3 regions of the Paenibacillus chartarius genome follow, and region 2 is predicted to be linked to each of the others. Evidence: riboswitches for the same ligand, from Rfam matches in the RefSeq annotation. Region 2 holds a riboswitch; each other region holds the start of a gene.
The links. Region 2 has a riboswitch for cyclic di-GMP ahead of ACFFK0_RS05060 (OmpL47-type beta-barrel domain-containing protein). Riboswitches for the same ligand answer to the same signal wherever they lie in the genome.
Positions count from the first base shown of each region.

Region 1: another riboswitch for cyclic di-GMP. It lies ahead of ACFFK0_RS16395 (hypothetical protein); the one in region 2 lies ahead of ACFFK0_RS05060 (OmpL47-type beta-barrel domain-containing protein).
Region 3: another riboswitch for cyclic di-GMP. It lies ahead of ACFFK0_RS19455 (methyl-accepting chemotaxis protein); the one in region 2 lies ahead of ACFFK0_RS05060 (OmpL47-type beta-barrel domain-containing protein).

Region 1 covers NZ_JBHLWN010000067.1:107,577-118,397, reverse strand. Annotated here, with positions in the region: gene ACFFK0_RS16415 (sensor histidine kinase) at 1-363, opposite strand, end outside; gene ACFFK0_RS16410 (sugar-binding protein) at 360-1,346, opposite strand; gene ACFFK0_RS16405 (DoxX family protein) at 1,460-1,834, opposite strand; gene ACFFK0_RS16400 (SRPBCC family protein) at 1,831-2,331, opposite strand; cyclic di-GMP riboswitch class I at 2,536-2,623, shown strand; gene ACFFK0_RS16395 (hypothetical protein) at 2,716-3,570, shown strand; gene ACFFK0_RS16390 (methyl-accepting chemotaxis protein) at 3,574-4,866, shown strand; gene ACFFK0_RS16385 (HupE/UreJ family protein) at 5,144-6,349, shown strand; gene ACFFK0_RS16380 (S-layer homology domain-containing protein) at 6,366-10,821, shown strand, end outside.
Region 2 covers NZ_JBHLWN010000022.1:147,717-158,537, forward strand. Annotated here, with positions in the region: gene ACFFK0_RS05030 (methyl-accepting chemotaxis protein) at 1-774, opposite strand, end outside; gene ACFFK0_RS05035 (DUF6612 family protein) at 1,024-2,274, shown strand; gene ACFFK0_RS05040 (AraC family transcriptional regulator) at 2,860-3,771, opposite strand; gene ACFFK0_RS05045 (galactokinase) at 4,192-5,373, shown strand; gene galE (UDP-glucose 4-epimerase GalE) at 5,685-6,677, shown strand; gene ACFFK0_RS05055 (UDP-glucose--hexose-1-phosphate uridylyltransferase) at 6,722-8,308, shown strand; cyclic di-GMP riboswitch class I at 8,541-8,636, shown strand; gene ACFFK0_RS05060 (OmpL47-type beta-barrel domain-containing protein) at 8,723-10,821, shown strand, end outside.
Region 3 covers NZ_JBHLWN010000076.1:61,567-72,387, forward strand. Annotated here, with positions in the region: gene ACFFK0_RS19445 (DUF2306 domain-containing protein) at 1-113, shown strand, start outside; gene ACFFK0_RS19450 (hypothetical protein) at 188-430, shown strand; cyclic di-GMP riboswitch class I at 889-973, shown strand; gene ACFFK0_RS19455 (methyl-accepting chemotaxis protein) at 1,129-2,874, shown strand; gene ACFFK0_RS19460 (amino acid adenylation domain-containing protein) at 2,904-5,966, shown strand; gene ACFFK0_RS19465 (ABC transporter ATP-binding protein) at 6,054-6,938, opposite strand; gene ACFFK0_RS19470 (tellurite resistance TerB family protein) at 7,428-7,835, opposite strand; gene ACFFK0_RS19475 (Gfo/Idh/MocA family protein) at 7,969-9,045, opposite strand; gene ACFFK0_RS19480 (hypothetical protein) at 9,082-9,564, opposite strand; tRNA gene ACFFK0_RS19485 (tRNA-Gly) at 9,745-9,815, opposite strand; tRNA gene ACFFK0_RS19490 (tRNA-Pro) at 9,830-9,906, opposite strand; tRNA gene ACFFK0_RS19495 (tRNA-Arg) at 9,927-10,003, opposite strand; tRNA gene ACFFK0_RS19500 (tRNA-Gly) at 10,007-10,081, opposite strand; tRNA gene ACFFK0_RS19505 (tRNA-Leu) at 10,088-10,171, opposite strand; tRNA gene ACFFK0_RS19510 (tRNA-Lys) at 10,187-10,259, opposite strand; tRNA gene ACFFK0_RS19515 (tRNA-Trp) at 10,280-10,353, opposite strand; tRNA gene ACFFK0_RS19520 (tRNA-Tyr) at 10,369-10,454, opposite strand; tRNA gene ACFFK0_RS19525 (tRNA-Thr) at 10,461-10,536, opposite strand; tRNA gene ACFFK0_RS19530 (tRNA-Glu) at 10,540-10,611, opposite strand; tRNA gene ACFFK0_RS19535 (tRNA-Ser) at 10,622-10,713, opposite strand; tRNA gene ACFFK0_RS19540 (tRNA-Ser) at 10,722-10,809, opposite strand; tRNA gene ACFFK0_RS19545 (tRNA-Met) at 10,813-10,821, opposite strand, start outside.

The sequences.
Region 1 (10,821 bases), on a different contig from region 2:
CTGCACGGAGGCGTTACCCTGCTCCCGGATCGTTTCCATCATACGGACGTATTCCACAAGGGCCGGCCTTTGCCGGCTTCCGTCGTACAGCTCGGCCACCTTGGATTGCTGCTGTGATAAGGCTGCGAGCGCCGATTCGACTTGCCGGAGACGAGTCGTGTCCGGATTCACAAGATAGCTGTTCAGCGTTTCCAAGGTGCCTTCCACCGTATGAACGGTTTGGTTGTACAACAGCAGCCGGCTCATCATGACGTCGTAGCTTTCCCGAATTCCCTGGCCGCTTTGGAACAGGAAAAAGGAAACCGAATTGGACAGCAGCACGAGCAGGGGGATAAACAGCAGCAGCTTGGTGCGGATCGTCATTGGCCTGCCCCCTTCGCAGCCGAACAGCCGTTCATCACCGATACGGGAGTGAACAGCTGCTGCGGTACCGGATTGCCCAGGTAGTGCTCATTTAACAAGGTAACCGCCCGATAGCCCATCTCGACGGGCCGCTGCACGACAGCCGCGGTGATTTTGCACTCGCTGAGGCCGCTCAACGTTTCCTCCGTCGTGTCGAAAGCATAGATATGAAGCCCGTTCGGGCGGAGGCGCTCGGCGGCCTCCTTGATGCCCGGGCCATCCAGCGCGCTAAAGCCGACCATCTCGGTAATTCGCGGCTTCAGCTGAAGCAGCTCCTCCGCTTGCCCCGCCGCCTGCAGACGCGAAATATTGGACGACCTCACATGGGCGACCGTCAGGTTGGGAAATTGGGCCAAAGCCCGGCGCAAGCCCTGCAGGCGAAGCTGCTGGTTCGGAGCGCGCTCGCTGCCAATCAAGACCCCGATCGTTCCCGCACCGCCCGACGTCTTTACGACAAGCTCACCCATTTTCATCCCCGCTTCCATGTTGTCGGTCCCGACGTACGAGAGTCGGCTGCTATCCGGTTCGTCCGTATCTACAGCGATGACCGGAATTCCGGCTTGGACGGCTTTATCGATTAAGCTTCGGTAGCCTTCATCCCCCAGACCTTGCACCAGAACCCCGTCCGCTTTGGCGGCGATCGCCTTCTCCAGAAGCCTCATCTGCTCCTGCGGGTTGATCCGGTACGGGCCGGTATAATGAAGCTCCATGCCGAACCGGCTCGCGGCGTCGCGGGCTCCCTGCTCAATCGATTTCCAGTAAGGATTGTTGAGCTCTTGGGCGATCAGTACAATTTGCTTGCCGTTCGTCTGCTCCTTGGAGGGGGTGATCAGCGGCTTCACATAGCCTTGAATGCGCTGGGTAGTGAAGAAGAACAGCAGCAGCAGTATGGTAAATCCCCCGAACAGGATGACGACGGCGGCGCTCCAAATCCGATTCGACATGCGATGGCTCCTTTGAACGACGGAATATAACAGGTTCATTATACAAAATAGGCTCGAGGACACAAAGCAAAGGCAGCCCGTGATGCGTTCGCATCCCGGACTGCCTGATGCGTTCAAACCGCCCGCGCTTTCAGCAGCTTATGATGATATCGATAAGACCCGGCTATCACGGCAAACCCGATGATGAATACGAGCGCGTCGGGCTTCAACCCGGTAACCGCCAGCACCGAGAAGAACGCCCCCGCCAAATCGAAAGTCAAACCTGCATACGCCCATTCCTTCACCCGCGTAAAGCCGGGTACGACGATCGCAATGACGCCGAGCAGCTTGGCGGCGCCCAGGAACGGCGACAGGTAGGCGGGATAGCCGAGAGAGGCGAAGAGAGCGACGGAGTCAGGGTTGGACAGAAGATTCGGTATCGCTCCGACACCCATCAACAAGATCGTCAAGCCTGTAAAAATCCAATACCAGATCCGCAGCTTGCTCATGCCCGAACACCTCCCTGCATGCGCTCCAATATGATCGCCAGCCGTCCGAGCGTCGATGAGGCGCCTTCGATCGCCCCGTATTGCCGCACCGCGGTTTCCAGTTCCAAGGCGGAAATGAATTGCATGCGCATGGTAAGCTCTGTGTTATCGTCGATGTCGTCAAAAGTGACGGTGACGCGGAAGCGTTCCTCCACTTCAGGATCGCCGTGAGTGTAAAGCAGCAGCTGAGGCGGGTCGACGTCGATATAGCGGATGATGTTATCATAGTCCGTTCCGTCTGGGCCGTGCATGACATAGCGCCATACGCCGCCTGGCCTTACGTCGATGTCCTGAACGGTGAGAGTGAAGCCTTCCGGCCCCCACCAGTGGGGCAGATGCTTCGGGTCGGTCCAAGCTTCGTACACGAGTTCGCGGGGAGCGGGGAAGCTGCGTTGAACTGTCAATACACGTCCTTCAACATGGGTGAAAGTGTTGTTCATAGCCGGGCCTTGCATCATAACGAATTCCTCCTTACGGGTATTGGTTCATCTGTTACAAATATATCCTATGGGGAATATTCCTGTCAAGGTATATAATAAGCGATTTGATTATCAGCATTCACCATGCAAGAAATAATATAATAACTGCAATTTCGATAAAAACTACTACCAAATACCTAGTTCTCCGGGTATAATGTTGTTAAGAAATTGTTAATGGAACTATAACGACAAAGGCACACTGCATGAAAATGCAGGCCGCAAAGCTAGAGGGGCTTCCGGGAGTAAGTTCCCATGCCAGCCAGCTGCCGAATGTTTCTGTGCTCCCGCGGAAGGGGACCCGAAAATTCGGGTCCTCTTTGTCGTCTTTAGGACAACAGTTGAAAATGTGGAGGGAATTACAGGATGTCACAACAACACACACATGCACGCAGCACAACGTCCAAGCTTGTCTCTCTGTTCGCTCCGGGTGAAGCGGTTATGAATCGATTGAAATATGTCAATAAGTTTCTGATGATCGGCTTGCTGTTCGCGATTCCGCTGATCGTATTGTCTTATTTGCAATACTCCGATAGAGCGAGCGAAGTAAAGCATATCCAGGAAGAAACGACCGGTGTCGAATACGTGCAGAAGCTTAACGATTTCTACTATGCGGTCGATACGCGACGCGCATCGGTAAGTGCTGTCGTGTTGGGGGACAGCTCGCTGAAAGAAACCCTCGTTCAGGCTGAAGCGAAAGCCGACAGCGCGGCAGCTGCAATCGACAAGCTTGACGGCGAGATTGGGAAACAAATTCAAACAACCGACAAATGGAATGCGGTGAAGAAAAAATGGAGCGACCTGAAGGCCAAAGGTACGGCGCTGACGTCCCAAGAAAGCATCGATCAGCACGCATCGGTCATTACGGATACGCGTTCGTTGATGACGCATATTACCAACACGTCGGGCCTTGTGCTGGACGGAGAACTGGGCAGCTATTATTTGATGGATGCCTCCGTGAAACAGATGCCGCTGCTGCTGGACCGCGCGGGACGCGCCAGAGCGCTGGCCGTAGCATACGCGGCGGCGAAGACGCCGACGGCGGCGGAAATCCGTACGTTAACGACGCTTCTGGATCAGATCAAGACGACGCAGGAAACGATTAAGTCCGACCTGGATACGGCGGCTCAAGTACATAGCGATATCGGTGCCAAGCTGCAGGAAGCTTACACGGCGAATTCGGCGGAGCTTGATCATCTGATCGAGTACGTGAACAGTTAAGTTGTGACGGCGAATCCGATCAAAGCGATGCCGAAAGAGGTGTTTGACACGCTGAACAAGCCGGTCGAGCAGACCTTCAAGCATTTCGAGACGGAGCTTGAGCTGCTTCAGGAGATTCTGCATCGCCGAATCGACCAGGGCAACTCGACGATGTATCTGCTGATCGCCGTCGTGAGTCTGGTGCTGCTTGCCGTGACCTACTTGTTTATCTCGTTCTATTTATCGGTCAAACGCGCCGTACACACGCTGGAAGCTTCTGCGACCCAAATTGCGCAAGGCAACCTTTTATCCCGCGTCGAGCTGAAGACGAAGGACGAGCTGGCCGTCGTAGCCTCCTCGTTTAATTTGATGGCCGATACGTTCCGTTCGACGATATTAACCGGCAAGCAAGTGTCCGAGCAAGTGGCAGTATCCGCCGGGCTGCTGACGCGGAATGCCCATACTTCGGCTGCGGCCAGCACCCAAATCAGCGATGCGATCGGGGTAATGGCTGCCGGCGTAAGCGCACAATTTCAGGGGGCGCAGGAAGCAGCGGTGGCGATGGAGGAGATGGCTCAAGGCGTTCAGCGTATCGCCGAGAATGCTTCCACAGTCGCCGAAGCGGCCCAGGGCGCGGAGAGCCGGGCCCGCAGCGGGAATGCTTCGATTCAACAGGCGATCGGTCAAATGACGAAAATTCATGCGAGTGTCGGCGAGTCTGCTGCAGTCATTGAGCTGCTCAGCTCCCGCTCGGAAGAGATCGGCTCGATCAGCAGCGTAATTTCGGAGATCGCGGTACAGACGAACTTGCTCGCTCTGAACGCATCGATCGAAGCGGCGCGTGCCGGCGAGCATGGAGCGGGCTTCGCCGTCGTCGCTTCCGAAGTGAAGAAGCTGGCCGAGCAGACGAAGACGGCCGCGGGTCAAATTACCGGGCTGATCAACGATATTCAAGTCAAGACCGTCGGGGCCGCCGCGAAGATGCACACCGGTGTTCAAGAGGCCGAGCTGGGCAAGCGGGTCATCGAGGAGACAGGCGCTATTTTCCAGGAAATTGTTGCCGCCGTTCAGCAGGTCACCGAGCAGATTCAGGAGGTGTCGGCGGCTGCGGAGCAAATGTCCGCCGGTACGGAGCAGGTTACGGCTTCCATCAGCGAGATGGTCGGCATTTCCCGGGTGTCCGCGGACAACGCCGAACAGGTATCATCGTCGTCTCAGCAGCAGCTCGCCTCGATGCAGGAGATTGCCGCTTCCGCCGACGAACTCAGCAAAGTCGCGCAGGAGCTGCGCGAAGTGATTCATCAGTATACGGTGTAAACGGCCGATTTGTCCGCCAAGTGCCTTCTATAGAGGCTGCTTGGCGGTTTTCTTGTTAATTCGAGCGGTTTCATCAGGCTTCACGTCAGATTTACAATTTATTAAACCTGAATTAATCATCTGTTTACATGAGTCGACTACAATTATCGATATTCACATACATCTTATGTACAGCGAGGAAGCGATGAGATCACTTGGAGCCCTTAATGAACCGATCGATAGCGGTTGTTTAAGACTTTGAGCTCATACGCTTCTTTTTTTGTGCAGTCGAGGGAGGATGACCTATATAGCAAGACAAGGACCGAGGAGGCTGGGCGGTTTGCGGCATGCGGCTGCGGTACTGGCTATCCTTTGCATGATGCTGGCCGCCGGGGGAACGGCCTCCGCTCATTTCAGCTCGACGGGATATTCCGACTTGACGGTAGGGGAGAAGTCGCTGCAATACAAACTTTACCTGCTGGAGAAGGAATTATTGGAAGCCCTTCCAATCATTGATAGGAACGGAGACGGCAAGCTGTCCGAGCAAGAGCTGAAGGGAGCGGCTGAGCCGCTGAACGAGCTGGTTAACGATCGGCTGGTCGTGACCGGGAACGGGAAGGTGGCCGACGGAGAGCTGGCTGCTGCGATGCACGCCGAGAAGGCGAAGATGACGATGATCGAGCTGGACATTCGCTACGCTTTCAGTGTCCCTGTACAGCGCTACATGGTGCAGTACAACATGTACGACGGAACCAATGCGGATCATCGCAGCTTCGCGACGATTCGGATCGGCGAGCAGACGATCGTCCAAGTGATCAACAGCAGCAACAACATTATTCAAATCGAGGGCGTCAAAGGCGGCGCTGCAGCATCTTCAGGCACCGGAGCCGGAGCCGGACAAGCAGCCGAAGCGTCGTCCGGCCCGACGCCGGCCGCTGCTGCGGACGCTCCATGGACCGTGATCTTCCGCGAGTATGCAGTCATGGGCATGAAGCATATATGGTCGGGACCGGACCATATGCTCTTCGTTGTCGGTCTGCTGCTCGCCGCAGGCGCAATCGGGTGGCCTACCTTGAAGCTGGTGACGGCGTTTACAGTCGGGCACAGCATCACGCTGGTGCTGTCTGCGCTGAATCTGGCCTCGATGTCGCCCGTTCTCGTCGAGCCGCTCATTGCGCTGAGCATTATCTATATTGCCGTTGAGCGGTGGATCGTCAAGGAACCGGCAGGAAATCGCCAGCTTGGCGTAACGGCGGCATTCGGAATGGTGCATGGCTTCGGGTTTGCGGAAATTCTTCACGGGACGATGGCGGGCGGCATTGCGCTGCCGCTGTTCTCCTTCAATCTTGGCGTCGAGCTGGGGCAGATTGCCGTGCTGCTCGTTGCTATTCCGATCCTGCTCGGACTGCGCCGCATCACGATGCGTCCGGCGTGGACCTATGCAGCATCCGGAATCATCGGTGCGATGGGATTGTATTGGCTAGTCGAACGAGTGATTTTCTAACAGAGGGAGATGTGGCATGAGGAGTCGAACGAGCAACAAATGGATTTCTATCGTTACATTATGGTGCATGCTGTTCAGTGCAATTGTTCCAATCGGTACTACCGCTGCGGCGGATGCGGGCCAATCGGCGCCGGAGCTGTTCGTGACGGAGATTCACCCCGATGTCGTCGGAACGGACAGCTTCGAGTTTTTCGAGGTATACAACAATTCCAATCAGACGCTCCGTCTTAACGATTATACGTTCCTGTACCGGTATCCGAATCCGGCGACGACGCCGGACGTACCGTTCACGTTTGCCGACAACACGATGCTGGCGCCGCAGCAGGTGATGGTGTTTTGGTATAACAATGCTTCACCGAAAAACGATTTGGCGGCCTTCAACGCGAAATACGGCGTTAGCTTGACGGCCAGCCAGGTGACGGATGTGGCGGGCTTCAACGGGTTTTCCAATACGGCGGCCCGTGCTGTCGTCATCAAGAGTAAAGCCGGTGTTGAAATTGCCAAGTCCGGCTATGCAGCGACGGAAATCGCAGAGGGCTTGGGCGTTCATTTCAAGCTGCCTGCGAGCGGCGTCGACATGGCGAAGCATGCGATCAAGTCGGCTCCGACTCCGGGCTCGCTGGACCTTGCTCAGATACCGGCCGAACGTGTCATTTTACCGGACCCGCCGGCGAATGAGCCTCCGGTCATTGCCCATACGCCGGTGACGGAGGCGAGTGCCGGTACGGATCTGACGATCTCGGCGTCGATTACGGATGCAGAGGACTCCGTTAGTGCGAGTGTCTATTACAAGAAGACGTCGCAGTCAAGCTTTACGGCGCTGCCGATGAGCAGTGTAACCGGATCGACGTACTCGGCGCTCATCGCCAAGGAAGTGCTGACCGAGCCGGAGCTTCAGTACTACATTCAGGCTAAAGATGCCGCTCACACGGTAACGACCGATACGTATACGGTTGCGGTGAATGGGGCGACGTTTGATTTTACCAAGGTGCCTGCGATGCTGATTACGGAGCTTGTGCCCGATACGACGAATGTCGGATCCGGAGACGGTTATGAATTCGTCGAAATTTACAACAATACGACGAAGCCGATCGCACTGAGCGACTACCGGCTGCTGTACCGGTACACGAACAGCGATACGCCGGACGGCGTATGGGAGCTTCCGTCTCAAGCGGTTCTTGAGCCGATGAAGCCGCTCGTATTCTGGATCATGAACGGCAGTAATGCCGACTCAACTGCAGCGAGCTTTAATTCGATCTATGGAACGTCTCTTGTCGAGAACGTCAACCTGTTCCGCATTGACGGCGGGGGCGGCATGGCGAACGGCGGCAAACGCAAAATCGTGATCGCCTCCAAAGCCGGTAAAGAAATCGCCGAGGCGTATTATGACAACGATAATCAGACTGTAGCGAACAAGGGCATTTTCTACCGGTACCCGACGGACGGCTCGAATCAGATGGCGATGCAAGCCGGGGCGGGCACCATTGCGGCGACGCCGGGAACCGTCGAACCGGACTTGCTGCCGGCGCAGCCTGCCAAGCCGCTGAATAAGCTGCCGGTCATCGAGCATACGCCGGTGACTAAGGGCAGCATCGACAACGATCTGGTCGTCACGGCCCGTATTACCGATCCGGACAACGGCCCGGTAGCGGCAGCGGTTTATTATAAAGTTCCGAGTGCATCTTCGTTCCAGCCGGTCGTGATGACAGCCGGGCCGGACAACACGTATTCGGGGACGATTGCGAAGTCGGCGTTAACCGAGACGGAGCTTCAGTACTATGTCCAGGCGCAGGACGATCAGGATACGGTCAAGACGGCCGAGTACATCGTGCAGATTTCGACGGGGGCCGTCGACTTCTCCAAACTCCCGCCGCTGCTTATCACCGAGCTCGTTCCGGATTCGACGAATGTCGGCAGTGCGGACGGCTACGAGTTTATCGAGATTTACAACAATACAACCGAGACGATCAATCTGAAGGATTACAAGATCCAGTACCGGTACACCAGCTCGGGTCCCGATGCGGATGTCGTCTGGCCGACGGACCGCGAGGATATGCTGATCCCTTCCCGTCAGACGGCTGTATTCTGGATTATTAACGCGCAGAATACGGCGAAGACGGTGGCCGATTTTAACGCGTTGTATGGCACCAGCCTTGTCGAGAATGAGAACATCTTCAAAATGTACAGCGGCGGCATGGCCAACGGCGGCGACCGCGGCATCGTGATCGCTACGAATACCCGGAAAGAGCTGTCGGCCGCATACTATGACACGGATGCGGAGACGGTAGCGAACAAGGGCATTTTCTACAAATATGCGCCTACCGGCGACACGAAGATGATCAAGTATAGCGCCGGGCTCTTGGCCGCGACGCCGGGGCGGGTCGAGCCGCAGCAGGTGCCGATCGTTCCGGTCACGCTCCCGGCGGATTCGATCGAGCCGACGTTCAACAATTTGACCGACGTGACGGCGATCGACCAGTCGCAAAATCTGGAGATCATCGGCGAGGCGCTGGATGCGAACGGTGTGAAGTCGGTAGCGCTCTATTACAAGACGAATTTGCAAAGCGAGTATACGAAGCGATATTTGGCGGAAAGCTTTGCCGACACGTATTACCACTACAAAGTGTACGCGCCGGAGCTGATCGGGCGGGCGCATGTGGATTATTATTTTGTGATCAGCGACGGCAGGAATGAGCTTACAACCGAAACGTACCGCATCAACGTGACCGGAGGGCCGGACCGTTCGGAGCTGCGCCTGAATGTCGCGGATGGCGAGATTTTGTCCGGAACCCGCATTTTGAAAGGTACTTCGGAGCATGCGCCTGTGTCCGAGCTGCAGCTGTCCATTGACGGCAGCCAAACGACGGACGGCGTATATGCGGCGGTTGAGAAGGATGCGTATTTTGCCTTCGACGTGACCGGGGTGAACTACTACTTCAAGAATGGCGTCACGATGGGCGAGGAGATTTTGCAAATCTTCGACGATACGATTAACGATTACATTACGCTGACGGTGCCGATCCAGGTGGACCGTTTGAAGAGCGGCAGCAATGTGATCTCCATCCGGGCGGGAACGAAGGCGTCTCCTTTCGACAACCGCGAGGAGGAAAATAAAGACGATTTCGACATCAGAAACGTTCGTCTCGTTCTGTCAGACGGCACGGAGCTGTACGATGCCAGATATACCGACCGGGAAGCTGTGATCCGGATGGGGGACAGTGCAGGCAAGAACCCGTTCATCGACTTCAACTTTATGATCCCGGAAGAGAAGCTGGCTTCCAAGGCTTATGCATGGGATACGCGTTCGGCGGCTGACGGCGAACATACGGTATCGGTCAGCCATGCCGTACACGGAACGAAGACAGCCCGCATTCAGGTGGATAATACGGCCCCAGCCGTTGTGCCTTCGATTGAAGAAGGCAAGCTGTACCGCGGTGCCTTCACCATTGCTGCAGATGTGAGCGATGCGCTGGCAGGCGTGGAGAAAGTGGAAGCTTGGCTGGATGAGGACCCGATTACGCTGCCTTATGCGACGGCGTCGTCGAAGCTTGCGCCTGGATCGCATACACTGCGGATCAGCGCGGTAGACAAAGTCGGGAATGCGGCAAGCAAAGTAGTGCCGTTCCAAGTTCCGGATGAAAATCCGCTGAAGCCGGAGCTCGTCGCGCCGCTTGCCGGCCAAACGGGAGTGAGCACCTCTGCAGTGCTCACGGTCAAGGTGGCCGATCCGACCGGCGATAACTTGAATGTATCGTTCTACCAAGGGTTCACGCATGATGCGGCATCGGCGGGAAGCTCGTTCAGCGGCTACCGGAATGCCGTTGACGTCGAGCCTCCGAGAATGAAGGTGCCGGCCGGGGAAACGGCGTTTGCCGCTGAGGATTACGACAAGGTTCGTGCGGCGGACGGGAAGTACTTGATTGATGATGCGGTCACGCAATTCCCTTATCATCGCTTCCAGGTCAAGCTGGACGAGACGGTCAAGGCGACCGACGCCGTTGAGCTGAGCTGGAAGGGCAATTCGCTGGAAGGCCGTAAGGTGAGCATGTACGTATGGAGTCCGTCGCTGCAGCAGTGGAAGCCGGTCGACTCCCACGTAGCGGGTACGGAAGACTTCGAGCTGAGCGCCTGGATTCAAGCGGGTGACTATGCGGAAGGCCGCATGCTGCAGGTTATGGTACAGGACGAGCTGCCGGTCACGGAGGATAACTACGATTTTTCGTTCGTCTGGATGTCGGATACGCAGTATTATTCCGAGAGCTACCCGCACATTTACGAAAAGATTGTGAACTGGATTGCCGAGAATAAAGAAGCCAAGAAAATTAAATATGTGGCGCACACGGGCGACATTGTCGACGAGGCCGATAAGCCGATTCAGTGGGAGCGGGCCGACGCTGATATGAAGGTGCTGGAGAACGCCGGCATTCCTTACGGTGTACTGGCGGGCAACCACGACGTAGCGGGCAAGGCCG
Region 2 (10,821 bases):
AATGGAAGCATTCAGCGACAGAAGGTTCGTTTGCTCGGCGATTTCGGAGATCGCATGCGTAATCGTCGAAATACCCTTCGCCTGCTCGGCGAGCCGGTCGATCGTTTCGGCGATCTGAGCCGTAACCTGTACGTTGGTTTTCGTCCCTTCGCTTTGCAGCTCGACGGCGCGGCGCCCCTTCTCAACCAATTGCAGCGTTTCATCCGACTTGCCGCTCATCTGCTGCGTGGATTGGGCGTAGCCCGAGATGCGTTCCTCGATATCTTTGGTCGTCTGGGACGCTTCCGAGATTTCCTCGGAGATTTGCCCCGCGCCTGTAGCGAGCTCGTGAGCCGATACGTTGACCTGCTCCAGAACCCCGCGGAGATCGTCGTTTTTCTGGAAAATATCGCTCCCCACCTCATACACCGAACCGGAGATACGCATCGTCTCGGTTAAAATGCCGCGCAGCTTGTCCGTCATCTGGTTGAGCGAGGTAGCCAGCTCGCCGAGGGCGTCGGAGGACGTGACCGGCACCTTCTGCGTGAAGTCGCCTTTGGCGATGGCACCCGCTACACGGGTCAATTCGCTGATCGAATCGCTAAGCGAGCTCTCCAAACGGCGGGCGATCGGATACGTTGCGGCGAGCAGCGCGGCGGCGATCAGGATGCCGAGCCATTTGGCGGAAGCAGGCAATACGAGTACAAGAACGATATCGAGCGCAAACAATGACGCTATCAAATAGCAGCCGATCAATACTTTGGACCAGAACGACAGAGAGGAAAGCTTGTTCATAGTAAGACCCCTTTGCAATAGATTCCACGAATTGGATTTTCATAATATTGTGAGTATTATAGTACGGAGGACCTACTTTTGGAAACGTTTACTTGTCGAAATATGGAACGTCAGGGAATGCATGTGGCCCTAGAAAGATAGGATGAAGATTACATTTTCGAAATGAGGCGGCACTTTGCTAGGTTTGTATGGTAGAGTATGGTAAAATTTCCTGTGTATTCGTTATCTACTAGTTGGGAGGTTTTCATCATGCGTCAAACTATGAAGCATATTACAGCTGTTACCGTGCTTGCCTCGTCTCTGCTTGTGCCTGCAATCGGTCATGCGGCGGATGCAGGGCCGGTTACTCGAGGCGAATTCATCCGTCTGATTGCCGAACGGCTGGAATTGTCCCCGAAGGACAATACTCTTGGACTGCCGAAGGACGTTGCGGCGGATTCGGAATTTGCGAATGCAGTGCGGGTTATGATGGAGCGTAAAATTTTGCAGGGCTACGAAGACGGTACGTTCCGCTTGTCGCAGCCTGTGACAGACACGGAAGCGAGCTATATTCTCGGCCGTCTCCTCGGCGTGAGGGATGGGGACGCGGCGAAGGCATTGCCGGAACGGTTCGGGGCGGCGATTGGCGGCGCGGGGAATTTGTCGGCGGAATCGGCGCAGCAGCTGGTGGACACTGCGCTGAAGAGCGACGAATCGGCGCTGGAGTGGCTGAAGAAAGCAGCCGAGAAGCAGAAGGAGGTCGTGTCGTTCCGCACCGCTGCCGAAATGGATATGACGATGGCCATGAAGGCTTTCTCCGACAATCCGGCCATGACGGTCGATATGAAGGCCAGCTCCAAGCTGGAGTTCCATATCGAGCAAGGACTTCATCAGGCGATGGAAACGGAAATGGTGGGCCCGACAGGTCCGGTTAAGATCCAAATGAATCAGTATACAGTCACTTCGGGTACGTATGTGGAAATGAATGACCCGGCGACAGGGAAGCTGACGTGGTTCGACATGACGAAGCAAATGCCGTATTCATTCGAACAGCTGATTGAGATGCAGAAGAACAGCTCGCTCAGTATGGAGAACTGGACGCTGCCGGGATTCTTTTACCGGGATCATGGTACGGAGACGGTGGACGGCGTCAAACTGCGCAAAGTTGAAATGAATGGTTCCCTCACGAGTTTCAAAGAAATTATGGACATCTATGCGAAGGTGTCCGGCGGGACCAACTCGGGCATGACGGATACGCTGAAGGCCATGCCGGGCTTCGAGGACTTGTCGCTGAAGATGTCGGGTGTCGTTTGGATTGATGAAACCAGCATGTTGATACAGCGGATGGATATGGACATGGTGATGAGCTATGGGGACAATTCGGTAATCCCGATTAGCGAAGTCGCGATGTCAATGGATATGAAGTATGCGGACTATAACGGTGATGTGGAAGTGAAGCTGCCGGAGGCGGCGAAGCAGGCTGTGCCGCTGCCTATGCCGACGGCCGGTGCGGGGAGCTAGTGCTGATGCTGAAGCTGATGCTAGTGCTGATGCTGAAGCTGATGCTAGTGCTGATGCTGATGCTGAAGTTAAAGCTAAAGCCGGCGCTGGTTCTGGTTCTGAAACGTCACGGATGATGCAATGATAAGAAATGGAAACGGCCGACTTTCCCTCAGCGAGGGAGGGTCGGTTTATTTTTTATGGGAAGCTTATTTGCGGATACGTTGGGGGACTCTTGCGACACCTGTAGAATTCAGTCATACGCCAGGTTTGAATGATGATCCAGTCTATGTTTGCGGCTTGAAATCCGATTTCCTTGTTGTATATTCGAGAGCAAGCGAGATAACGGGTCGACGCGGAGTTATTTTATCAATTTGAACGAGGATTCCCCGACAAGTAAAATAACGCCTCCAAAATCCTTTAATCTAGGCCGCGGATCCTTGTCCTGTGTGCGGCTGTTAGGGTAGATAGAGGTCGAGTATAGTGCATAGAGGAAGTCGGAAATTTGCGATCGTCTTCGGCTGGGCGGCAATTTTAACGCCGGCAACAAGAGCCCCGCCTATCGAGGAGCCGCAGCCCTGCTCATGTACGATCTGGCTTGCCTGCTCAAAACTTCTTCACCGCACTGCGATATTCGGTCGGCGACTCTCCGTACTGGCGGTGAAACTGCTTGGAGAAATACAGCGGGTCCTGGAAGCCGACCGAGGCGGCGATCTGCGCCGTGGTCAGGTCGTGGCGCTCGCGCAGCATGCGGCGGGCTTTGTCCAAACGGAGCCGGAGCAGGAAGGTGACGGGCGTTAGGCCGGTTTCCCGCTTAAACAGCTTGGATAAGTATGCCCGGTTGTAGCCCAGCGTCTCGGCCATGAGCTCAATAGAGATAGGCTCGGCGTATTGCGTGGACAAGTATTGAATCGCTTGACGTACTGTCGCTTCAATCTGGGGCGGGGTCGCCGGGCCGCCGCCCCCCGCTTCTTCGGCGGAGCGGGCGTCACGGTAAGCGGCGAACAGCAGCTGGAGATGGCCGGAGGCTTGCAGCGACGCGCTCAGCGATCGGGAACGAAACGCTTGCTCGATCGCACGGATATGGCGACCGGGCCGCAGGCTCGTCCCGGCTCGTATAACGGGTGCGCCGGATGTGAAACCGGCTGCCGCAAGAAGCGGGGCGCTGCCGTCCCCCCGGAAGGCGACCCAGCGGTACATCCAGGGATCGGCCGGTTCGGAAGCGTAACGGACGAGCTCGCCGGGCGAAATCAGGAAGCTGTCTCCGGCGGAAAGCCGATGGACGTTGCCCCCGGATGAAAACTCACCCTGACCGGCTAGCACATGGTGAAGCAAGTAGTGGTCGACGACTTTGGGGCCGAGCTGGTGGCCGGGCTTCGTTTGGCTGTGGCCGGCGAACAGCACCGTTACGCCGCTCACCTCTTCGGGCTCGGGGTTCGACACGACGAAATAACTCTCCGGGCGCCCGGGTCCGGTCGGCGTGGAGACGATGTCCGTTGCGGGATGTGACGATACCATACGGGTTCCTCCTCTTTCGGTGGAAATGGTCTAGCGGAACGTGGATATCTTATTTTTCGAAATGGACTCGAACGGCTCGAATTTCAACAGCGCATCGACATTCCTCAAGCGAGCCAACTGGCGGGATACGGGCATCTTAAGCGCAATGACGTTCCGTGGCGTCCGAATCGGCGTGTCCGGTTCGGAGATGTACCGTAACCACAAGCCGGAGCCGCGACTGCACCTTAATTCCGTACTGCATTCCATGACAGCAACAGTGTATCATTTTCCATGCCTCAACCCAATAGAAAATCACAAAATTCCATGTTGAGCTAACATGCTTCCATGGCAGGCGGCCGGCAGGTACGCTATACTGAAGCTAAAGAAGCGGACTTACCCGCGCGACGAAACCAAATTCGAGCTAAGGCGGTGCTAGCGGTAATGGCGGATGTGCAGCTGTTGAAGAAGCGTTTTATAGAGATTCATGGGGGAACGGAAGAGGGCATCAGGGTGTTCCACGCGCCCGGTCGGGTCAATCTGATCGGCGAGCATACGGACTACAACGGGGGTTACGTGTTCCCGGGCGCGCTGACGTTCGGCACGACCATGCTGCTGCGCAAGCGGGCTGACGATCAAGTGTCGCTGGCTTCCACAAACTTTGAGATGAAGAAACAAATTTCCATAAAAGGTCTGGCATACGACGAAGCGGATGACTGGATGAATTACCCGAAGGGCGTCATCTACTTCCTGCAGCAGAAGGGCCACGATATCGGCGGCTACGATGTGCTGTACCACGGCGAAATTCCGAACGGCGCGGGCCTTTCTTCCTCGGCTTCCATCGAGGTGGTTACGGCGTTCGGCTTGCTGACGGCGGAAGGCCGCGATGTAACGGCTGCCGAGGAACGCGTGCAGATCGCCCTGCTGTCGCAGCAAGTGGAGAACAAGTTCGTCGGCGTCAATTCCGGTATTATGGATCAATTCGCGGTAGCGATGGGCAAGAAGGATCACGCGATTCTGCTCATGTGCGACACGCTGGAATATGAGCATGTACCGTTCAACACGGGCGCTTATAAAATCGTCATCGGCAACACGAACAAGCGCCGTGGCCTCGTCGACTCCAAGTACAACGAACGCCGCAGCGAGTGCGATCAAGCGGTCGCCGAGCTCCAGGCTGCGTTCCCGGGTCTGACGCTGCTCGGGCAGCTGACGCTGGAGCAGTTCGAAGCGGAAGCGCACCGCATCGTCAGCGACACGGTCCGCAAGCGGGCACGCCACGTCGTGGAAGAGATTGACCGCGTGAAGCGGGCGGTCGAGGTGCTGAAGCAGGATAACCTCGAGGCTTTCGGCCAACTGATGATCGGCTCGCACAACTCGCTGCGCGATCTGTACGAAGTGACGGGTGTCGAGCTTGACACGATGGTCGAGGAAGCGCTCCGCATTCCGGGAACGATCGGCTCCCGGATGACGGGTGCAGGTTTCGGCGGCTGTACGGTATCGCTTGTACATGAGGACAGCGTCGAGCTGTTCAAGCAGCAGGTAGGCGCGAACTACAAGGAACGCACCGGACTGACGGCGGATTTTTACGTGTGCGATATCGGGGACGGCGCAGTTGAAGTGAAGTAGGGCTTGAGCGGGGTGGGGCCTGACGGAGGCTCGACAGCGGGCAAGCAGCACAGCGGTACGAAGCCATAGGGGCAACGGCCAGGACACCGTGATTCGAGCAAGCATACATGAGCAAGAATAAAGCGATACGAGAGACTGGTGCGTATGTGCACGCCAAACAAGGAACACGAGTAAGCAGCGGCGCTTCGAGCAAGCAGGCTGCAATCCGTAGCACAACGATTCATTTCAACCGCGAGGCAATCGGATTGCGAATAAGAACGCAGTAAGTCAATGGAGTACGGAAGAATCCTACGGAGAGGGGATGCACGATCATGGCGATTATGGTAACAGGGGGAGCGGGCTATATCGGCTCGCATACGGTGGCGGAGCTGCTGGCAAGAGGCGAGGAGGTCGTTGTCGTCGACAATCTGTATCAAGGCCACAAGGCTGCGGTGCTGGGCGGCAAGCTGTATGTCGGCGATTTGCGCGACGGGGAGTTTATGGATACGGTGTTCCGCGAGAACGAGATCGATGCGATCATTCATTTTGCGGCGAATTCGCTGGTTGGCGAGAGCATGACGAATCCGGCCAAGTACTACCACAATAACGTATACGGTACCTTATGCCTGCTGGAGAAAATGAACCAATACGGCGTAAAGCGCATCGTCTTCTCTTCGACCGCCGCAACCTACGGGGAGCCGGAAAACGTGCCGATCCTCGAAAGCGACCGCACGCTGCCGACGAATGCATACGGCGAGACGAAGCTGGCCATGGAGAAAATGATGCGCTGGTTCGACACGGCCCACGGCATCAAATACGTGTCGCTGCGCTACTTCAATGCAGCCGGCGCGCATGAGAGCGGCAAGATCGGCGAAGACCATCTGCCGGAAACGCATCTTGTGCCGCTCATTCTGCAGGTTCCGCTCGGTCAGCGGGCGCATATCTCGGTGTTCGGCGACGACTATCCGACGGAAGACGGCACCTGTATCCGCGATTACATCCATGTCAGCGATCTCGCCGACGCGCATGTGCTGGCGGTGGAGAAGCTGCGTCACGGCGGGGACAGCGATATTTTCAACCTGGGCAACGGGACGGGGTATTCGGTCAAGCAGGTCATCGACGCAGCGCGCAAAGTGACGGGGCATGCGATTCCCGCGGTTATGGAGCCGCGCCGCGCCGGCGATCCGGCGGTGCTGGTCGCTTCCTCGGAGCGGGCCCGCGTGGAGCTCGGCTGGAAGCCGTCGCGCACATCGCTGGAGCAGATCATCGAGAGTGCATGGGCTTGGCATAAACACAATCCGAAAGGATACAACGACCGGACCTAGACTAGGCCGACATGGCTTGCAGAAAGGATTGGAGGACATTACGTATGGATAGAGAGCTGAGGGCGGGACTTGCGATCGAGCGGCTGCTGCAGTTTGGCGTGCAGCGGGGGCTGTTGGAGTTGCTGGACACGGTTCCGGTGCGGAACGCACTGCTCGACCTGTTCGAGCTGGCGGAGCCGTATGCGGGCGAGGTGCCGGAGGAACAGCTGGACAGCCCGGTTGAAGCGCTGAACGAACTGCTCGATGCGGCGGTCGGAACGAAGCTGCTGCCGGAGGATACGCTGACGTACCGCGACCTGCTCGATGCGCGGATTATGGGGCTGCTCATGCCGCGTCAATCCGAGGTGGCGAACCGGTTTTGGGCGACGGCGAAGTCGGTTGGCGTGGAGTCGGCGACGGAGGCGTTTTACGGGATGTCGATCAACTCCCATTACATCATGATGGACCGCTTGCAGCGCAACCAGTACTGGCTGACGGCAACGGATTACGGCCAGCTGGAGATCACGGTCAACCTGTCCAGGCCGGAAAAGGACCCGAAGGAAATCGCGCTGCTCAAGACGCTGAAGTCGAGCCATTACCCGAAATGCCTGCTGTGTCTCGAGAACGTCGGCTATGCAGGACGGCTGAACCATCCGGCACGGCAAAATCACCGCGTCGTCCCGCTTCAGCTCGACGGCGATACGTGGTATCTGCAATATTCGCCTTACGTGTACTACAACGAGCACTGCATTGTGTTTTATCAGCATCATTCCCCGATGAAAATATCGGCGGAGACGTTCTACCGGCTGCTGGATTTCGTGGAGCAGTTCCCGCACTATTTTATCGGATCGAATGCGGATTTGCCGATTGTCGGCGGGTCGATTCTCGACCACGACCATTTCCAGGGCGGGAGGCATGCGTTCCCGATGGCGAAGGCGCCGGTAGAGGTGCTGCTTCGCTCCGAAAAGTATCCTGCGGTGAAGGCGGGCATCGTGAAATGGCCGATGTCGGTGCTGCGGCTGTCGAGCTATAACAAGGAGCAATTGTTAAAGCTGGCGATCGAGGTCCTGAATACGTGGAAGGGCTACAGCGATCCTTCGGTCGACGTACTGGCGTTCAGCGAGGCCGGGTCCGGCGGTGAAGGCGGAGCAGGTGCCGGGCAGGTACCGCATAATACGGTGACGCCGATTGCGCGCATTAATCCGAGCGGCGAGTTTGAGCTCGATCTTGTGCTGCGCAACAACCGGACGAGTGCGGAGCATCCGGACGGGATTTTCCATCCGCACCGGGAGCTGCACCACATCAAGAAGGAAAACATCGGCTTGATCGAGGTCATGGGATTGGCCGTGCTGCCGGGGCGCCTGAAGGGGGAGCTCGAGGCGATTGCCGGCGTGCTGACCGGAGCGGCGCCTCTGGAGGCGGGCGCTCTGGCGGATGCGGGCCATCCGCTGCATAAGCATGCCGCTTGGATTGATGCGCTGGTGAGCGAGCACGGTACGGGGCTTAGCGCAGACGCGGCAGCGGCGCTTCTGCAGCAGGAGGTCGGCGCCAAGTTCCTGCAGGTGCTGGAGCATGCGGGCGTGTATAAGCGCGACGTGCAAGGGCAAGCGGCGTTCCTGCGGTTTGCGGAGACGCTTGGGTTGAAGGGATAGAATAGATTTTGATCAGCACCTGCGGAAGTGCCTTCAAAAAGGCGGCTTCCGCGGGTGTTTATTTTTTGCCCGGATACCACGTATCTCAAATTCCCTAATTGGTGGATTTCTATACACACCTTAAGACCTTCTATAGATTCACATAACAATAGTTATTCTCGATCACATAGTTCTATAGGCCTATTAACAAACATAGGCTATTCGGAATATGATTGGGATAATCATATCAGCCAAGTGACAAAGGCAAACCGCAGGAAACTGCGGGACGCAAAGCCAAAGGGCCTGACCCGAGCGGGTTTTTCCGTTCGGATGGCAGCCGGTTGCCACAAGGAATCATAGTCTTTATGCCTATGGACCCTTGTTGGGTTCATTTTTTTGTTTTTGTCACAATTTGTTGTAGGGGGATTATTTAGGATGAGACAACGAAAACAATGGGCAGGATGGCTTGCATTGCTGCTTACTCTTCAGCTGCTGCTTCCGGCTATCACGGCAAATGCGGCGGCTGATAGCGGAACGCTGCTGCCTCCAAGTAACGTCGCGGCTCAGAATGTTACACCAAGTGACATTAAATTGACTTGGAGTCCGGTTTACAGTGCCACCGGCTACAATGTTTACAGTATTGTTTATGGATCCATGGACCTGGTGGGGACTACAGCAACAACGTCCTTCAGTTTAAGCGGTCTGTCTGAAGGTTCCTACAGCTATGTGGTTTCCACGCTTAGCTCAGGCTCGGAGTCCGGACCGGGAGCGCCGGTCACGGTTACGGTCACATACCCTGAATTAGCGGCTCCTGCATCGTTTACTTATGCGATTCAGAATGGGAACGATATTGTGTTAAGTTGGGGAGCTGTGCAATATGCCCAAACATATAACCTATACCAAGTAGGTTCGGACGGGTCGAATACGCTGCTCTATTCGGGGGCGGCACGTACTTATACGATTCCGAACGCACCTGACGGCAATTATACATACACGGTTTCTGCATCGCATTCCAAATATGGTGTTTCCCCAGAAACCGCACCTTTGAAGGTGGCGGTAGCACGCCCGACGATGACGGCTCCTGCCGGCTTCAAAGCTGCATTGTCCAACTTGGTGGATGTTACTCTGAGCTGGAGTGCCGTGCCGTTTGCGACGAATTATAAAATTTATCAGGTCACCGAAGGCGAGAAAGTGCTGAAGAGCACGATAACGGCTACGAGCGTTAAGTATACCAATTTGCCTGCCGGCGATTATGTATATGAAGTTCATTCGAACAGCGACCGTTTCGGTGAATCTGCAGACGGCAGCCAAGCCTCGATTACGGTCGGGACCGTCACGATGGCGCCGCCGGCAAGCGTAACTTTCAAACTGCAAAATCTAAACGATGTTGTCCTTTCCTGGACAGCTTCCGCGAACGCAACAGCTTATAAAATTTATCAGATCGTCGATGGTCAGCCAGTGTTGAAAAGCACTGTAACGGGACTGACGGCGACTTATGCCAAGATGCCTGCTGGTGATTATACGTATGAAGTGCGCGCTTATAGCGACCGATTCGGCGAGTCGAATGGCGGTACTCAGGTTAACGTAACTGTCAGTGATGTCGTCATGGAAGCGCCGCTGAATGTAGCTTACAATATTGTGAACGGCAATGACATTGTGCTTACGTGGGATGCGGCGGCGAACGCAACCAATTACAAAATATACTTGGTTGCCAACGGACAAGAGACGCTGAAAAACACTATAACGGGCAGGACAATCACTTATGCGAATCAGCCTGCGGGTGAATACACATACAAGGTGTACTCCTACTCCACGCGATTCGGCGAATCCGCAGAAGGCAGTTCGATTTCCGTTTCGCTGGTACACCCGGTCATGGTGCCGCCGGCGAATGTAACACAAACCGTGAAGAGCGCGACGAGTTTTGCATTGAACTGGGATGCTGTGACCTACGCGACCAGCTACAAAGTTTATATCATCGATAATGGGCAAAAGGTTTTGAAAAGTACGGTGACAACGCCGACAGTTACTTACACGGGTGTTGCACCGGGAACATATACGTACGAAATCAACACCTTCTCCAGCCGATTCGGCGAGTCGGCGGCAGGAACACGCGTTGAAGTCACAATGAATGGAGAGACGATGCAGGCGCCGGGGAATCCGACGTATACCGTTGAGTATATTAATGACTATACCCTTAAATGGACGGCTTCAGCGAATGCCACCGGCTATAAAGTGTATCAAATCATAGACGGTGAGCGTGTGCTGAAAAGTACGGTATCCGGGTTATCAGTTTCCTACACATATTTGCCTGAAGGTAACTATGAATATGTCGTGCATTCATATTCGACGCTGCTTGGGGAATCACCGGAAGGTGCGAAGATTTCGTTCACGGTTGTTTGGCCGGAAATTTCCCCTCCAAGCAACGTCACATACAAAGTGCAGAATGGCAACGATGTGGTAGTCAGTTGGGCTGCAGTTGCGAATGTGAACGGCTATAAAGTGTACGAAGTGTTGGATGGACAGACTATATTAAA
Region 3 (10,821 bases), on a different contig from region 2:
GAGGGTTTGGCTTGAATTATCCGGTCAGCTATACGCTCGGCTTATACAGTGCGATCGCGCTGCTGCTGGCGGTTCCTCAGCTGCTGATCCGGTTCGGACGGACTCAACTGTGAGCAGAAGCAGCCCAAATATTTCGGTATGAAGGTGTGATGCTGAGGGTACGCTAACTCTAAAACGGAGGTATAATATGGAATTGCATAGAGCTGGCGAGCCTCATCCTTTGTACGATGAGATTATGGGGTTGAAAGATGCGAAGATGCGGAACGTTGCCATTAAAGCTGTCAATGGAGTGATTGTCGTATCCTACATTGACGATAAATGGATCGTTACTTTAAACGACCGCTTCCAGCTGGAGAGCACTGATATTAGCGAAATCCTTGACCATGTCGACAAGCTGCACCACGATCGAACGGATGTATACATTCGTTGAGTCGGGGCAATCCTCACTAGCTGCATGACTCGCGCTTACAAGAGGCTGCCGATTCCGGCAGCCTCTTCAGCGTCGATCTCCAGATCTCTCGATGCTTTCGGCGGGCAAACGATACGATGATTCCGTATCGTCAGACGAAACATAAATAATCTGACATTCTTGGGACTGCAGAAATAACCTCACGCTTTCTGAGACAGCAAATTCACTAGCGTATCCAAGGACTTTAGGCACATTCCACATTACGACATGATTTTCCTTCTTTCTACATCTTCCCCTTTCATTTTCCATACATTTCACATAAAATATATTCAAACAATTTTATTTTTATTGTTAGTTTCAACAATTCGATGCGCTCCGCATCCCCATCCTTCACGATTTTTTAACAAATATTACAGGCTCAGGATGTTTACATGAACAATCTGATTATTTATAATAGTCATTAAATGTCAGAAAAGAATAGCTGTAAATGGCAAACTTGTCGAAAGATAAGGGCGCAAAGTTATGGGCCTAAGGCTACAAAGCTATGGCCGCCAGACCGCCAGTTTGAGATAGATAGCCTATCCCGAACATCTTTGGGGTAGGCTTCTTTTCGTCACTTCCGGCATGCAGGGTGCAAATTTTGCTCAAATATGGATTATTTTGTCGCATCGCAACGTTTATACATTCATTACAAATACATCGTAAGGAGTGCAGTCAACTTGAAGACCAAAAACTATTTCGGCAAAAATCTATTATTTTCGATGCTGAATCTTCTCATCATCGGGGTGGTGCTCATTTCCGTCAGCGCCTACAACCAAAACCAAATTTTAACGGATTCACTCAGAAAACAAACCCATAATATGACCTCCGCATGGGCCCAAGCTATTACCTATAAAGATGTTGAGGGTGCTCTTAGCGACAAACGCTGGGAAGCAAGCGAGCAGCAAAGGTTAACCAAGCTGTTTGACAGCTACACGGCTTTCAATGCAAACGTAGCTCAAGCCTACATATTCGGCGTCGAACTGCAGGATGGAAATAAAACTTCGCTGATCGCGTTCCCGAGTCACGTTATTCAAGCATTCAGTGAAGCGAACCTGAAGATTGGGGACATGTACGAGCAGCCGAAAGAAATCGTCAACGGTTTGAAGAGCATGCTGAAAACCAAATCCGAGACCTTTACTTCCTTCTATAACGACGATTACGGTACTTGGGTGAGCGTACTTTATCCTATTATCGACAATAACGGAAATGTTGCGGCTTACTTTGCAGTAGATGTTGACGCCAAAATGATTCCCGAAGCCCAACATTCGTTCCTCCGGAGCTCGATTATCCTGCTTTTCATCTCCCTGATCCTTTGCGGCGGTGCGCAATACGTCGTGGCAAGAAGAACGCTTATGCCTCTGAACCATTTGATGCGGGGGATCGAGCAAGTATCCAACGGAAAATTCAACTTCACCTTGGAGGAAAAAGGCAGCTTCGGCGAATTGAATCAAAAGTTCAATACAATGCTTTCGAATATTCGCGAAATACTATCGAGTATTAAGCAAACCGCCACAAGCGTAGCCGACGCTTCCAACGAGCTGTTCGGCATCACCGAAAACAACCGACACAGCATTGAGACGATTACAACGGAAATCAAGGATATGAACGCACATGTCGACCAGCAAAAAAATTCTACGGAAGAATGCAGCCGATCGATCGTGGAGATCGCCGCATCTTTGCAAGTCATCGCTCAGAACGCAAGCCAAGTGGCCTACGCATCTCAAGATATGAAACACCTTTCCGAAGAAGGCAACACAGCCGCACAAACGATTTCGGATCAAATGGGACGCATTAATGCCAATTCGCACACGACCGCAGGCACAATCAAGCTGCTTGAATCGAAATCCGAACAAATCGGCAACATTCTCAATTTAATTAAAGACATCACGGCCCAAACCAACCTGCTTGCCCTGAACGCCAGCATTGAAGCCGCTCGAGCGGGAGAACACGGCAGAGGCTTTGCGGTAGTGGCCGATGAGGTACGCAAGCTCGCCGACCAATCGAAGCAATCGACAAGTCAGATTGAAGCGCTAATTGCCGACATTCAATCGGAAACCTACAACGCCGTTTCGTTCGTGACGCAAGGTACGAAAGAAACCGAGAAAGGCCTGGTCATCGCTAATAATACAGGGGAATCCTTCAATAATATTCTTGAAGCATCGCAAGTCGTTTCCAATCAAATTTTGGATATTTCCTCCGCTACGCAGCAGATGTCCGCAAGCACGGAGCAGGTCACTTCCATGATGGAGGAGCTGGCGAGCATCTCCAGGAAAACGGCGAACAGCACTAGCAAGATTATGGATTCGGTTCTCACCCAGGAATCTTCCTTACATAGCATTTCAAGCTTTGCGAGCAAGCTCTCCAGCGTTGCGGAAGAATTAAACTATATGGTCGGCAAGTTTGAGACCGAGATGAAATCATAGAGAGTACTTAGACATAGGAGAGAGAAGCCATGCTTAACGTCATCGAAAAAAATCCATCCATCTACAGCCTTATCAACAATACGGACGAAGCTTACCCGGGAGCAGAGACGATCTCCTCCCTGTTTCGGCGGGCAGCCTCGACGTATGCAAGGAAAGCGGCACTTTCTTACGGTGACACAGAAATCAGTTATGCGGATTTGTACGACAAAAGCTCTCAGGTCGCGAACGCTTTGGCCGATGCCGGCTGCAGCCAAGGCGATTTTATCGGAATTTATATGGAGCGCAGTCCCGAAACCGTCATCTCCATTCTTGGGGTGCTGCGTCTGGGCGGCGTCTATGTCCCCATTGACCCCGAGCATCCCATTGAGCGAAATAAATATATCGTCGGTAATGCCAGCTGCAAACAACTGATCATTAAGGAAAAATACACGGAGAGTGCCGCAGATTTGTGCATTGCCTTAGGAGTCGACACCCCCATTTCGATAGAGAAATGTTTTGCTGCGGGGGAAACCAGCTTTGAGGATCCGGCCATTTCCCCGGATGATTTGGCTTACGTGATTTACACTTCCGGTTCCACCGGTAATCCGAAAGGCACGCTGATCGCGCATCGGGGAGTGGTCAATCTTTGGAATACGTTCACCAAAAAGCTGGGGATTACGAGCGAGGACGTACTTACGCAGTTTTCAACCTTCAGTTTTGATGCTTCGATTTTGGATACGTTTAACTGCCTGCTGAACGGTGCAGAGCTAGTCATTTTGACCAAGGAAGAGCAATTGACGCCTGAACTATTTTTGTCGCTTCTTGAAAGGAAAAAAGTCACTCACATTGGATGTATTCCCACTTCAGTATTTAATCGTCTATCCGAAGCGACTACTCCGGCCCCTAAAGCCGTATGGCGGACGGTTAAAAATATTATCGTCGGCGGAGAGGCGCTGCTGTCCGAGCACGTGCGCAAGTTCCAAGACAAATATGGAACGGACACCGTCATATTTAACGCTTATGGGCCAACAGAGTGCACTGTCGTTACAACGACCTTCAAAATATCGGATTATTGGAGCAGCAATTCGGTAACCGTCCCGATCGGCACTCCGATCGGCAACTATAAAATTTACGTGGTTAAGGCTGACGGCACTCTTGCCGGGGTCGGCGAAGAAGGAGAGCTTTACATCGAAACGTTCGCCCTCGCGAAAGGGTACTTAAAGCTTGCCGATAAAACGAACGAAGTTTTCGTGAATAACCCGTTTAGCGGCGATCCCGGCTCCAAGGTTTATAAATCGGGCGATATCGTCAAAATTTTACCGGACGGCAATATCGAGTTTCAGTACCGCAAAGACGGACAATTAAAGCTGCGCGGATTCCGCATTGAGATCGGCGAAATCGAGAATGCTCTGTCCAAACATCCGGCCGTTCTCGATGCAGCCGTCGTCGCTATCCAGGAAAACAATACGGTCAAGCATCTTTCTTGCTTTTACTCCGAGAAAACCCGGGTATCCAGCGCCGAGCTGCGCGAACATTTGAAATCGTACGTACCGTATTATATGATTCCAAGCTATTTTTACCGTTTGAAGGAAATACCGCTTTCTCCGACCGGTAAAGTAGACAGAAAAAAACTGCATGCGATGGATAACGTCGATCTTGCGGAGACGGATATTCCTTATGAAGAGCCGATCGGCGAGCTCGAGCTTGTCATTGCTTCCGTTTGGTCCGAAGTATTAGGGATCGCACAAGTCAGCCGCAACGTGAGCTTCTTCGAGATCGGCGGGGACTCTCTGGCCGTGATGACGGTGTTATCGCATTTAAAGCTGGACTACCTCAACTTGCGGATGAACGATTTGTACGAACATCGAACAGTGAAAGATTTAGCCGCATATATATCGACGTTATCCGGCGATTCCGCCGAGGATGAACATCTGCCGATCGCCGAGTACTTGCCGCTGAAGGAGCTGCCGGTGCTTCCCAAGGTGGAGATCGACAGCCAAGACGCTTTAGGCTCGGACATCTTGTTAACAGGGGCAACCGGATATTTGGGCTCACATCTGATTTATGAGCTGTTGACAACGACGGAAGCCAATCTCCACCTTCTGGTTCGGCCCAAACTTGGCAGCAACGGAATCTCCCGGGTATGGGACACGTTGGACTCGTATTTCGGACAAAACTTTTTTGCCAAGTATACGAACCGGATTTTCGTATTGGAGGGAGATTTGGTACATGCCGATCTAGGCTTGTCTCCGGAAGACCGGAGGTTCGTTTCCAGCCGAATCACCTCCATTATTCACGCTGGAGCGGATGTCAGACATTTTGGCAGTACGGACGAATTCCAAGCTACCAACGTGCTTGGCACGAAAAATTTGTTGAAATTGATCTATGATAAACCTTCCGTTCCGTTCCATTTTATTTCTACAATCGGAATTCCGGAGGATATGGCTGCGGCAGGAAATTGGGAGACGGCTTCGCAAAGCGTTGAAGACTTTTATGGATTGCAGTTAGACAATGTCTATACGAATAGTAAACTTCTTGCGGAGAAAGCTGTCGCTGAGGCGATCATGGCGGGGCTTCCTTGCTCCATCTATCGGGCGGGCAATTTGTCTTGCCACAGTCGGAACGGCCGCTTTCAGAAAAATATTCATGAAAACTTCTTCTACCGCATGATCAAGGCCTTCCTGCTGTTAGGTAAGGCGCCTGCCGTCAACGCATATGTGGATATTTCCCCCATAGATTTCGCCAGCACGTTCATGGTTTCCTTAATGAAACAGCGTACGCTGGGTGCAATCTACCACATCTGCAATCCGGTTCAAGAACGTTACGAAGCATTTATTGAATCGCTCAAAGAACAAGGGTATACAATTGATCTTTTACCGAGTAAAGAGTTCGAAAAGTGGATATTAACGGAAGGCATGAACGTGAGTAAAGAAGGAGTACAACTAGCGATTCCTTTGCTTGAAGGAGACGGGGTTAGAACTTCGCCGTATCGGTATTGCTGCGAAGATTCGCTTCACAAAGCCGGTTCCGGCATCCTCCTGCCCGGCATGAAGGAGATCGTAGCCAAATTGATCGGGCATGCCATCGATCGGGGGTATTTTCCGAAGCCGTAAGGCTATGAAATATCGGTATTCATTGGAACTCAGTATGATCGCACGAAATACCCGCTGGATCAGCTCCGGCGGGTATTTGCATTCCGGTTACTTTCCGGCAGCCGCCAATTCCGCTTCGTTACTCGTGGACGACGGCGGAGAACTCTTCGGAAGACTGGACAATATCGCCCCGCCAGCAGGCTTCACCTCACCGGCCAACTCGTATGGCAGACAGAGCGGAAGTCCCGTCCGCGGGTCGGGAATGACATCCGCTTCGATGCCGAACACTTCCCGCAGCACCTCTGTAGTCATCACATCGCCCGGCTTCCCCTCACTCACGACCTTGCCTTTTTTAATAACCACCATATGGTGCGCATATCGGGTCGCATGATTCAGATCGTGAACGACCATAACGATAGTACGGCCCTCTTCCGCGTTCAACCGCTGCAGCAGCTTCAGAACTTCAAGCTGATGCGCCATGTCCAGGAAAGTGGTCGGCTCGTCAAGGAACAAAATATCCGTTTGCTGGGCGAGTGCCATGGCGATCCATGCCCGCTGCCGCTGTCCGCCGGACAACTGATCGACCGGTCTGTCGTAAAAATCGGCCATCCCCGTCACTTCGATGGACCACCGTACAATATCGTTATCTTCTTTCGTCAGAGAACCGAAGCCCTTCTGATGCGGGAAACGGCCGTATGAAACGAGCTCGCTTACGGTCAGGCCATCGGGTGCTATCGGGTTTTGCGGTAAAATCGCCAGCTGCTTCGCCACCTCTTTGGTGGATTGCTGGTGGATGGAGTTTCCGTCAAGGAATACTCCGCCGCCTTTCGGCTTCATGATTCTCGCCATCGTCTTCAGAATCGTCGACTTCCCCGACCCATTGGCGCCTACAAGCGCCGTAATTTTGCCGGACGGAATCGATATGTTCAAATCCTCCACGATCAGGCTGTCCTCATAGGCAATATCAAGCTTTTGGGTATGCAAGCGAATCATCGTTCTACCTCCCGAAAAACTATCGACAATGATATTCGTTCTCATTAAGATCCCACTCCCGATCGCAACGATGACATATCAAGTTACCTTTCGCAGGATAACGTTAATGATTATCATTATCATTTAAATATACGCTTCTTCACACGATTTTACAAATATTATTTTTCATAGTTCCGTTTCATTCGGAGATATCGGCGGCGGAGCCTGACAAGTCTCTCTTCATTGTCAATGAAGTTCGTTCGTTGCGGCTGGTTGTCGGTAAGATAACGGATCGGATTGTCCGTAAGAGGAGTCATTCTGCAAAGCGTAGTGTGAAAGCCGCACGCCAGTCCTGACATTCTCGGCATCAATCAAGGTGTAGGGTTCATGGCGGCGGCCGTTCTCTTTTTGTTTCCGAGGCTATGTGCTGCCCGCTGCCGCTGAGGCATAATGACGGCGGTAATCGGCACTCCGTCTTTTTATCTATTGGCTGCGCTGAGAAAGGTGAAGCTAGATGCCCATAATCAGCTGCATGCCCTGAATCTGCAGCTCGCCGTGCCGCTTCACCCAGTTCAGGAACGCATCGTATTTGTCCGCTGAAATGCCCAAATGCTCCCGAATTTCGGTGACGATCTGTTTCTCGCTGTCGTTGTAGTCGCCATCCGAGAACGTCATGATCAGAATCTCCGTGAACATAATATGCCGAACCAGCTCGTTGTCGATGCCTCCGATAATGTCAGCAACGCTTCGGTCCGCATATTGCTCATGCTCCGGCTCCGGCAAGTTCATCTCGGCACGGAACGCCTTCAGGTACATTTTCTCCTTCTTGTTCACATAGCCGTCAACCTTGGTTACAAGGTTCGCCAGTTCAAGAAAGGCTGCTTTATGCTCGTCATTGTCCAATAAATGCAGAAACATGGTCGGTCTCCTTTAGGATGTTCAAGTGTTTCCCTGATTATATCAGTTTCGTCGCAGCGGCACCATTCACGGCAAGAGCGCAGATGATGCGGAACTACCCGCATGCAACGGCGCTTTTCGTTCTCCTTCCCCACTATAGTGCCCAGGGCTGAGTTGCCGTCGAATGCTCCTCTCCCGATTCAATGGCTTTCTGCATCATGATCGATAAATAATGATCCTGCAGCGCCTCTTCCAGCGCATAGCAAGACGGCCCGCCTTGCACGTAATCCGCCATTCTCATCAAACTTGTCGCAATGGCAATCTCGTCGTCCGACAGTCGGCCGGGAACGAACGGATTTTCATACACCCATTCGTCGTTAGCCGTAATCCCGCGGTGATAGTACCCTTCCAGGTTGCCGTTATGTCCGGTATCGCCTCTACGAAACTCCCCGTTGATCGGCGTCCGGAAATCCCGCAAATATCGGAACGTTTCGTCCGTCACCTCTCCGTGGCTGCCGCGAACGACGATGCGATTCTTTCTTATCCAGGAACGATATTGATCTGACGTAAAATCAAACAGAGCCAGCTTGTCGCCGAAGCGAAGCGTCACGATATCCTGGACCGAATCGCCGATTTCTTCGCTTTCCGAAAGCCCATATCGCCCCGGACCTTTCACAAGCTTGGACGTAAACCGCTGGCCCCGGATCACAGCGTTCTCCCAGCCGATCCCGAGCAGCTGGCGGATCAGACTGATGCCATGGTAGCCGTGAGCGGCCGACACCTGCACCTGCGAAACGTCACCTAATTTGCCCGATTTGACGAAAGCGATCCGTGCAGCATGCATCGGCTGATACAAATATTGCTCGGCAACCTGTACGCGGCCCTTCAGCTTGCGCAGCGACTCGTACAGAGCGATCATACCCGGGATGTCCGGCGCCGGCGGTGTTTCGGTCAGTACCGGGATTCCCCTGTCCGCCAGCTCCAATGTGCAACCCGGCGCGGCCTCCCATGGAACGGAAACGACTGCGAATGCCATCGGTCCGCTTGAAGCGAAAGTCTCCATGTCACGGTAAGTTGGGACCCCCCATTCGGCCTCGATCTCTCTGCCGCGTTCTTCGTTGCGGACAAGCATCGCACGAACCGCGAATTGTTGTGGCAGCGCTTTCGCAATGCGCAAGTAAAAATCGGCTCTCCACCCTCTGCCGACGATGCCGAACTCTATTTTGGACATATCCGTTTCCCCTCGCCTTCCCATTTTTCAAAAAGATTATAACGGTTTGATGAATCTGTTCATCAGGTTGAGTACAAAGCTGCTCTTCTTCACCATAGCAAATCCAATCGTAAAATGCATGATAAATAATAAGGTGTCCACTTTACTGATGTAGCCAAGACCCCATAGGTCCATATACATCAGAATTTGAGCTATAAACATAATAAAATCCGGCACCGTGGTAATCACGTAAAGTATCCCTACGACATGAATAATCACACCTTTAAGGTGCTCGCTATTCATTCCATCCAGCAGCTGCAACTGGACATTGTTGAAAATCGCGGTTAGCTTTCTGGCCGACACCCATAAGAGGATACTAAAGCAAATGAAAACGATGGACGGATACGTCATCCGAATCATTTCATCCGTTTCGAAATAAGTCGCCATGTACCCGTGATACAGTTCTTCAAGCAGTAAGAGTCCGCGGCCAAATAGTAAAATCGATACGATTCTTAAAGAAAAGTAAGTCATTTGTTTCATGTCATGCTCCCAATTTTGACATTGATGCTGCTAAATGCTTACATATTCTCGGTCAAAATGATGAATTCCTGCTATGTTGAACAGCGAGGCTGCATTCAGGTTTCGCGGGTGAAACAATCTCCGCGATCCAGCTCGGAAAATAAAAAAAGAACCGCCGAAGCAGCTCTTTCGCGTCTATGAAGCGGGTGATGGGAATCGAACCCACGCTACCAGCTTGGAAGGCTGGAGTTCTACCATTGAACTACACCCGCAAATTAATACATAATGGTCGGGACGACACGATTCGAACATGCGACCCCCTGGTCCCAAACCAGGTGCTCTACCAAGCTGAGCTACGTCCCGAAATATGATTTTGAAATGAATGGCGTGCCCTGAGAGATTCGAACTCCCGGCCTTTTGATTCGTAGTCAAACGCTCTATCCGGCTGAGCTAAGGGCACATATGGAGCGGAAGACGGGAATCGAACCCGCGACCCTCGCCTTGGCAAGGCGATGCTCTACCGCTGAGCCACTTCCGCATATGATGCAGTCGAGAGGACTCGAACCTCCACGGCTGTTACACCACTAGAACCTGAATCTAGCGCGTCTGCCAATTCCGCCACGACTGCAAACAAAGCAAAGAGTGAGCCATGTAGGACTCGAACCTACGACACCCTGATTAAAAGTCAGGTGCTCTACCGACTGAGCTAATGGCTCGTATATGAACAAAATTTTTGTGGCAGGGGCAGCAGGAATTGAACCCACACTAACGGTTTTGGAGACCGCTGTTCTACCTTTAAACTATGCCCCTTTATTTAGTTGTTGGTGGTGGAGGCTGATGGATTCGAACCACCGAACTCGTCAGAGAACAGATTTACAGTCTGCTGCGTTTGGCCACTTCGCTAAGCCTCCATATGGTGGTGCCGCCGAGAGGAATTGAACCCCCAACCTACTGATTACAAGTCAGTTGCTCTGCCAATTGAGCTACAGCGGCAAATGACCCGTAGGGGATTCGAACCCCTGTTACCTCCGTGAAAGGGAGGTGTCTTAACCCCTTGACCAACGGGCCTTATCATGTATGGCGGAAAGGGTGGGATTCGAACCCACGCACGGGAGTTACCCGCCTAGCTGATTTCGAGTCAGCCCCCTTGGGCCTCTTGGGTACCTTTCCAATGGCTACGGAGAGAGAGGGATTCGAACCCTCGCACCGCTTACGCAGTCTAACCCCTTAGCAGAGGGTCCCCTTGAGCCACTTGGGTATCTCTCCATCTAGCGGCGG